2 regions of the Pseudomonas sp. S2_A10 genome follow, and region 2 is predicted to be linked to the other one. Evidence: riboswitches for the same ligand, from Rfam matches in the RefSeq annotation. Region 2 holds a riboswitch; the other holds the start of a gene.
The links. A riboswitch is a leader RNA that binds a small molecule or an ion and turns the genes downstream of it on or off. The one in region 2 is predicted to bind cobalamin.
Positions count from the first base shown of each region.

Region 1: another riboswitch for cobalamin. It lies ahead of cobO (cob(I)yrinic acid a,c-diamide adenosyltransferase); the one in region 2 lies ahead of AB4N41_RS20365 (CbtB domain-containing protein).

Region 1 is NZ_CP162773.1:3,726,365-3,730,572, reverse strand. It holds gene bluB (5,6-dimethylbenzimidazole synthase) at 1-419, opposite strand, end outside; gene AB4N41_RS16825 (cobyrinate a,c-diamide synthase) at 416-1,798, opposite strand; gene cobO (cob(I)yrinic acid a,c-diamide adenosyltransferase) at 1,795-2,406, opposite strand; cobalamin riboswitch at 2,490-2,719, opposite strand; gene AB4N41_RS16815 (hypothetical protein) at 2,882-3,466, shown strand; gene AB4N41_RS16810 (PQQ-dependent sugar dehydrogenase) at 3,533-4,208, shown strand, end outside.
Region 2 is NZ_CP162773.1:4,534,251-4,538,458, forward strand. It holds gene cobM (precorrin-4 C(11)-methyltransferase) at 1-619, opposite strand, end outside; gene AB4N41_RS20355 (cobalamin biosynthesis protein) at 698-1,111, opposite strand; gene AB4N41_RS20360 (CbtA family protein) at 1,108-1,809, opposite strand; gene AB4N41_RS20365 (CbtB domain-containing protein) at 1,821-2,018, opposite strand; cobalamin riboswitch at 2,142-2,360, opposite strand; cobalamin riboswitch at 3,235-3,446, shown strand; gene cobW (cobalamin biosynthesis protein CobW) at 3,546-4,208, shown strand, end outside.

The DNA.
Region 1 (4,208 bases), 810 kb from region 2:
AGATTCTGGATCGCGCAGGACAGCGAGGCCATGTCCATTTCCGGCAACGTGCGCCGACCGAAGATGTGTTTTTCGCGATCGTCCATCAGCGCTGCGACCAGCACTTCGGCGCAATCGTTGATGCCTTCGACCTTGAGCTGCATGAACTCATCGCTGCGCTCGCCAAGGGCTTCGGCAGTGCGGATGCGCTCTTCTTCCACCAGATCGCGGATCTGCCCGCGCAGAGCACGATCGCTGATGCGGATGAAGCGCCAGGGCTGCATCAGACCGACGCTCGGCGCTTGATGAGCGGCTTCGAGCAGACGACGCAGCAGTTGCGGCTCGACGCTGCCGCCGGTGAAGTGGCGCATGTCGCGGCGCTCGGCGATGGCCTTGTAGACCGCTGCGCGTTCGGCTTCGGAGAATGTGTTGTCGGTCATGGCCCTTTCGCGAGCAGGCTCGCTCCCACAGGGTTCAGGTCATCCATTGTGGGAGCGAGCTTGCTCGCGAAGGCGGCCTCACGATCTGGCGCAAACAATGCCGCAATCGCAGTCGGATTCGATGGGAAATAAAAGTGCACGTACGACGCCGTCATCCGCCCCTCGCGATAAACCGCCTCAGCGCCGCGCCCGCCATTGGGACTCAGCCCACGGGCAATCGGCGTCAGCGCTGTGGTGGTCAGGGAATGATGATAGGTATGCCCACGCAACTCCCCTTCCGGCAATTCAACCGCCTGCAACGCCAGCGCCGCCAGACGCTTCTGCATCACCGCCTCGCCCTTGAGCAAACCGACCAGCTCAGCACGGGTGCCTTCCACGTCAGTCAGCGAATCAAGCAGGTAAAGCATGCCGCCACATTCGGCGAGCAAGGGCTTGCCCGCCGTATGGTGCGCGCGGATCGCCGCCAGCATCGAGGCGTTTTGCGCCAGCGCGACGTGATGCAACTCTGGATAGCCGCCCGGTAGATACAGGCTGTCCGCCTCGGGCAATTGCGTGTCGCGGATCGGCGAGAAGAAGCGCAATTCGGCGCCCATCGCCCGCAGCAGATCGAGACTGGCGCCATAGGTGAAGGCAAAGGCTTCATCGCGGGCAACGGCGATGCGCACACCTTTTAATAGAGGCTCGGCGGCGATGATCTCAGGCGCGGCGAATTCTACGGCGGGTGGCAGCGCGACCTCGCAACTGCTGGCCAGCGCATCGGCGGCCGCGTCGAGGCGCAGATCCAGATCATTCAATTCGCTGGCCTGAACCAGGCCGAGGTGGCGGCTCGGCAATTCGATACCGGTTTCGCGGGACAGCGCACCGTACCAGCGCAGACCTTCGGTGAGGCTGCCTTCGAGTAATTGCGCATGGCGCAAGGTGCCGACGCGGTTGGCCAGCACGCCAGCGAACGGCAAGTCCGGCTGATACTTCGCCAGGCCCAGCGCCAAGGCGCCAAAGGTCTGCGCCATGGCGGTGCCGTCGATCACGCCGAGCACCGGCACACCGAAGTGGCGCGCCAGATCAGCGCTGGACGGCGTGCCGTCGAACAGGCCCATCACGCCCTCGATCAGAATCAGGTCGGCTTCGGCGGCGGCTTCCCACAACAGCCGGCGACTTTCCTGCTCGCCGACCATCCACATGTCCAGTTGATACACCGGCGCACCGCTGGCGCGCTCGAGGATCATCGGGTCGAGAAAGTCCGGGCCGCATTTGAACACGCGCACCTTGCGCCCTTGGTTGCGATGCAGACGGGCAAGTGCGGCGGTGACGGTGGTCTTGCCCTGACCGGAGGCCGGCGCGGCGATCAACACCGCCGGGCAGTGACGTGGTTGCTTCAAAGTTCGACGCCTTTCTGCGCTTTGATCCCGGCCTGGAAGGCGTGCTTGAGCATGCCCATTTCGGTGACCGTGTCGCCCATCTCGATCATTTCCGGCTTGGCGCCGCGACCGGTGACCACCACGTGCTGCATCGGCGGACGCGCCTGCAAATCGCTGAGCACCTGATCGAGATCGAGGTAGCCGTGCTTGAGGGCGATGTTCAACTCATCGAGCACTACCAGACCGATCGAAGGGTCGCGCAATAATTCGCGGGAGACTTCCCAAGCGGCGGTCGCCGCGGCGATATCGCGCTGACGATCCTGGGTTTCCCAGGTGAAGCCTTCGCCCATGACGTGGAAACGCACTTGCTCGGGGAAGCGGCGGAAAAACAATTCCTCGCCAGTGCTGTTGCGGCCCTTGATGAACTGCACCACGCCGCACTGCATGCCGTGGCCCATCGCGCGGGCGAGCATGCCGAACGCCGAGCTGCTCTTGCCTTTGCCGTTGCCGGTCAGCACCAGCACCAGGCCACATTCGTCGGGCGAGTTGGCAATGCGTTCGTCGATCACGGCTTTCTTGCGCTGCATGCGCGCCAGATGGCGTTCGTCACGCTCGGGGGAATCAGTCATGGGGGGAGCTCTCCGTTGAGGCTGGATAACGGCGGGCAGGCACAAGAATAGACGGCAAAAAGCCTGGCATCGCCCACCGTGATGCCGCTGAGATGGATCAGGCCGGTCTCCGGGCTCATGAGCGGCGTTTCGCCGGACTGCGCGCCTTCCCGCTTCTTTCGAGGCAGTGGCTCAAGGCGCAGTTTTCACTCATTTACCGTTGCGGGGGCAGCGCCGGGATCGTCGTGGCTTCGCTTGAAGACCACCCTCACCGGCTTCCCTGTTTCACTCTGTCGACGCGGGGCCACAGAGCACCTGAAACAAGCGGCGAAGGTTAGAGGGTTGGGGGTGGAGCGTCAATTGAAGAGGCGCTTTGCGCGCGAATAACTGCCGTTGATCCATTGTGCAGCGGCAATCTTGTGCCAGACTGCGACAAGTGATATCAAAGAGCCATGCTTTTCCCGAAAAGCCCACTACAACAATAAGGATGACGACGATGCAAGGCATGATCATCAGCAACCCGCGCCTGGAATTCCTGCGCCCGCTGCTGGAACGCTGGTTTGACTGTATCGATCGCTACAACACCGTACGCGGCGACAACGACACGCCATATTGGCACGACGAGAAAGCCAATCTCGGCCTGCTCGCGGCAGCGGCGTGGATGGCTGAAATGGTCACGCTGAACGACACGGCCACGCGCAAACAGAACGAAGAAGGCGAACGCAATGCTCGCGCCGACCTGCTGATTGCCGGCGCCGAAGACCGCGCGTTCATTCAGGCCACGCAACGCTGGCCACGGGTCAACAACCTCAACCTGACCCAGGCACTGCTCGACGTCACCGCTGATGCCAAGCGCATCAGCTACGCCAGCGATCTCAAGCTCGGCTGCCTCTTTGTTGCTCCGCAAAAAGCCCAGCACAGCGCCAGCCCTGAAGAACTGCAGGACATGGTCGACGACCTGCAAAAGGAACACACCTGCGCCGTGGCCTGGTATTTCCCCTACGCCTATCGCAAATTGCACAGCGACGCGGGCAACTATCATCCCGGCATCGCCGTGCTGTTCAAGGAAGCCCGCGGTTGAGCAGTTGAACCATCGGGCCTGCGCCCTCCTCTATGTTTAGGAATGCATTCATAGGGAAGATCAGCAATGCGCAAGGCCCAACTCGCTCTTATCATCGCCGTCGCTGGCGGGCTCGCCGCCTGCGGTGAAACCTCCAGCCTGCAAGTCTCCGACGGCACCGGCCCGTCACCGAAACTGCCCGAACCGAACAAGACGCTGATACCGACAGTCAACATCGCCCCGGCGGTGGGCTGGCCGGACGGCGCGAAACCGATCGCAGCGGCCGGCACCCAGGTCGCCGCGTTTGCCGAAGGCCTCGATCACCCGCGCTGGCTCTACGTGCTGCCCAACGGCGATGTGCTGGTGGCGGAAACCAATGCGCCGCCCAAGCCCGATGACAGCAAAGGCATTCGTGGCTGGGTGATGAAGAAAGTCATGGGCAAGGCCGGCGCCGGCGTGCCCAGCCCGAACCGCATCACCCTGCTGCGTGATGCCGACCACGATGGCGTCGCGGAAACCCGCACGGTGTTCCTGCAGAACCTCAACTCGCCGTTTGGCATGACGCTGGTTGGCAACGATTTGTACGTAGCCGACACCGACCGCCTGCTGCGTTTCAACTACGAGCCGGGCGCCACCGAGATCAAGACCCAACCGATCAAAGTCGTCGACTTGCCCGGCGGCACGCTGAATCACCACTGGACCAAAAACGTCATCGCCAGCAAGGACGGCAACAAGCTCTACGTCACCGTCGGCTCGAACAGTA
Region 2 (4,208 bases):
CAATGTCCGCCAATGTACCTACCACCCAGTCCTGATCCGGCCATGTCGCGCGGTGAATAACGGCAATCGGGCAGTCCGCGCCGTAATGCGGCAGCAGTTCGACCAGTATCTTTTCCAGATGATTGACCCCCAGATGAATGGCCATGGTCGCGCCGTGCTGCGCCAGGCTCGCCAGTTCTTCGCCGGCGGGCATCGCGGTCTTGTCGGCGTAACGGGTCAGGATCACGCTTTGCGAAATGTCCGGCAGGGTCAACTCGGCGCCCAGCAGCGCTGCGCATGCCGCTGTGGCGGTCACGCCCGGAATGATCTCGAAAGGAATGTTCAGCTCACGCAAGTAGCGAATCTGCTCACCAATCGCGCCGTACAGACCTGGATCCCCCGAATGCACACGGGCAACATCCTGGCCTTGGGCATGGGCAGTCCTGATCAAATCGATGATCTGTTCCAGATGCAGTTCAGCGCTGTTGACCACGGTTTCGGCTTGATGACCTTCCAGCACCGCTGCGGGTACCAGCGAGCCGGCATAAATGATCACCGGGCAGCTGCGAATCAGCCGTTGGCCTTTGACGGTGATGAGTTCCGGGTCGCCTGGGCCGGCGCCGATGAAGTAGACGGTCATCGTTGAATCCTTGTGAAGAGGCGCAGGCACACTGCAGATGAAGCGTGCTCATGATCAATGGCGGGGATTATCGGGATTTTATGCAGCGCCGGCCAATGCCAGCGTGGCCTGCGCATATTTCTGCCGGGGAATCAGCAGTTTCGCCGGCGCCTGAATCAACTGCTCGGCCAGCGCCAGCGCGGCGCTTTCCGCCACGCCGTAGCAGCCGGTGCGCTCAAAGGCGATTTGCGATTGATGGCTGAGGCGCTGCTGATAGGGCGCCAGCTCGGCACTGTTGAAATACTGCAGCGGCAGATTCAATTGTGTGGCCAGTTCCAGCAACCCCGGTTCGTCGCGCTTGAGATCGATACTCGCCAGAGCCTTGACCGCTCGCAGCTCGATGCGGTGCGCCTGCAATGCTTGATCAAGTAACGCACGCAGCGTACTGGCCGGACAGCCGCGCTGGCAGCCAAGGCCGACCACGAAGGTCGGCGCTGCGCGGTCATCGGTCATGCCTGATATGGGCCTGCGCTTTTGCGGCGGAACAACCAGGCACTGATCAGGCCCAGAGCCAGCCAGAACGCGACGTTGGTCAGCTGCGAAGCGATTTTGAACTGGGTTTCCAGTGCCTCTGGAGCGAGCATCGAATGCACCTGCGGTTGCGGCGCGCCGATCACATGCGGCACGGCGAGAATCGCTACACCAAGAAGCTTCATCAGCCAGTGACGACTGAAGGCGATCAGTGCCAGGCCGACGGCGGTCGAAGCGGCAGTGCCGATCCACCAGATCTGCCGCGATGCCAGATCGGCAGCCGCAGTGCCCGGCAATTCAGGTGGCAGGCCCAAGGTCGGCGCGAGAACGAACGTGGCGTAACCGGCCAGACCCCAGAGCAGCCCTTGCGAGGTCTTGGTCGGCGCGCGCAAGGTGTACAGGCCGGCGAGCATCAAGGCGAAACCCACTGCCACCACCAGATTACCGCCAGTGGTCGAGACCACGCGCTGCCAGCCGTCTTCCGGCTCCCAGGCTTCGCCATCATGGCTGTGGGCGGCGGTGCCGGCGGCGTGTTCGTGGACTTGCGCGACCGGTTCGGATTTCTCGAAGGATTCGGCCTGCAGAATCAACGGTGATACCCAGAAACTCTGCAGCAGGGTCAGCAGCAGGGCGGCCAGCAAGCCGGTGAAGCCTGCGGTTTGCGCGATACGCTTGATCATTTCGGCAGGCCTCAGTGGCACGGGAACGCGGCGCTGTGGCGGGTATCGTGGGCGGCGTTGTGCACCGCTTCGATGTGCGAGAAACCGGCGAACCAGACCAGGCTGGCACCGAGGATCGAGGCGAAGAGGGCGGCGGCGACGCGTTGGCCGAGTGTGGTGCTGCTGGAGATGTGGTCAGTGTGGCTGACGGTGTTACTGATGATCGACATAGCGCTTCCCTCTGAAATGTCAGCGGGTAAACAGAGCGCATGAAAATCCCTGCGGGCCGGGCACGCAGGAATTTCGAACAGCGCCCGCCCACCGCGGGTTTGTTTGTGTTCAGCGGCGCTTGCGCGCGCTGGGTGTTGCGGGCCGGTCTCCGGGCTCGCGAGGGGTTGGCTGGTCGCCGACCTGCAAGCATCACCTTCCCATGCCGGGGCACAGTGGATCTGACGCTTCGCTCGCTTACCGTTGCGGGGGCAGCACCGGACTGACATGGCTTTGAGTAAAGCACATGATTCACCGGTTTCCCGTTTCACCCTGTGAAGGGCACCCGTAACAAGGTGTGCAGGAGAACATGGGTTTGGGTTTTTAGTCAATTTCCGGGAGTTTTCGGTACTGCGATGTGGGCATTTTTCTGATGTTTTTGTGTGTATATCCGTTGCTGCGGGTGTTGCTGATTACGGTTTCGCCCTTACGGCGAGGCACTTTTTCCAAACGCCGAAAAAGTACCCAAAAAGGCTTGCTCCTACGTTCGGCCCTCGCAGGCTCGGGTTCCTTCGCTCCGGGACTGATCCGGGCGCAGCGGCTCCGGTTTGCTTCGCTGCACCTACACTCGCTGTGTACGACTGCGTCGTACGGTCGCTGCGCTCCCACGCCCGGATCAATCCCTCCACTCAGCCTTCCGACGTCGCCGGTGGATCAAGATCAAGAGCACTCGAGCTTGCGCTCATTGTTGAGTGGGGCGGCTGCGCTGCTTTACTTTTGCTTTTGTGGGAGCGAGCCTGCTCGCGAAGGCGGCCTGACAGCCGACCTGTTCTTGAGCTGGTGCGCGATCCAACTGTAGGAGCTGCCGAAGGCTGCGATCTTTTGCTTTTGCCTTTGCCTTTGCTTTTGCTCTGGCTTTTGATCTTTTGCCCCTTCGGCAGGCTTCGTTACGGGATCGATCCGGGGGTGGGAGCGCAGCGACCGTGCGACGCAGTCGTACACAGCGGAAGGAGGTGCAGCGAAGCAAACCGTAGCCGCTGCGCCCGGATCGGTCCCGTAACGAAGGTACCCCGAGCCCCAGCGAGCGGGCCGTACGCCGGGGCAAAGCCTTTTGGTTCCTTTTTGGCGTTTGAAAAAGGGACTCGCTGTAAGAGCGAAACCATAAGAAGCCGTTACCGCAGCAACGGATATGCCCCCGAACTCAAACTCAACGCCCATTGACCCACGACGGACCCATGCGTAGCCTTGCGCTTTCGAGGTTCTTCGGCACTCGCCGAAGCTAAGAAGGGAACGCGGTCAAAGCCGCGGCTGCCCCCGCAACTGTGAACGGTGATGTTCGTTGCCACGCCACTGCCAGCTCAACCGATGAGCCAGCGGGAAGGCGCAATGGACGCCAGGCCCAACGCCTGAACGCCGTCAGCCAGGAGACCTGCCTCGTCACAGATTCTCACTACAACCGGGCGGGGTGATCCGGTGGCGAATGCTTCCGGCGTGCATGCGCGCTGCCGGTTCTCGTCCCGTATGCCCGCCGCTTGCCAAAGGGCATACCGATGAAAACACTGGCCAAACTCCCCGTCACCATCGTCACCGGTTTCCTCGGTTCGGGCAAAACCACGCTGCTGCGGCACATGCTCGACAACGCTCAGGGCCGGCGCATTGCGGTGATCGTCAACGAGTTTGGCGAGCTGGGCATCGACGGTGAAATCCTCAAGCAATGCACCATCGGCTGCACCGAAGAAGAGGCCAGCGGCCGCGTTTATGAGCTGGCCAACGGCTGCCTGTGCTGCACCGTGCAGGAAGAATTCTTCCCGGTGATGCGCGAGCTGGTTGCCCGTCGCGGCGATCTCGACCACATCCTTATTGAAACCTCGGGCCTAGCCCTGCCAAAACCGCTGGTGCAAGCCTTCCAGTGGCCGGAAATTCGCAGTGCCTGCACCGTCGACGCAGTCATCACCGTGGTCGACAGCCCGGCCGTCGCTGCTGGCACCTTCGCCGCGTTCCCGGATCAGGTCGATGCCCAGCGCAAACTCGATCCGAACCTTGATCACGAGTCGCCGCTGCATGAACTGTTCGCCGATCAACTGGCCAGCGCTGACCTGGTGATCCTCAACAAAGCTGACCAGACCAGCCCGCAAGACCTGGCTCGCGTACGCGCTGAAGTAGCCGAAGAGCTGCCGCCAGCGGTAAAAATCGTCGAAGCCAGCAATGGCCGC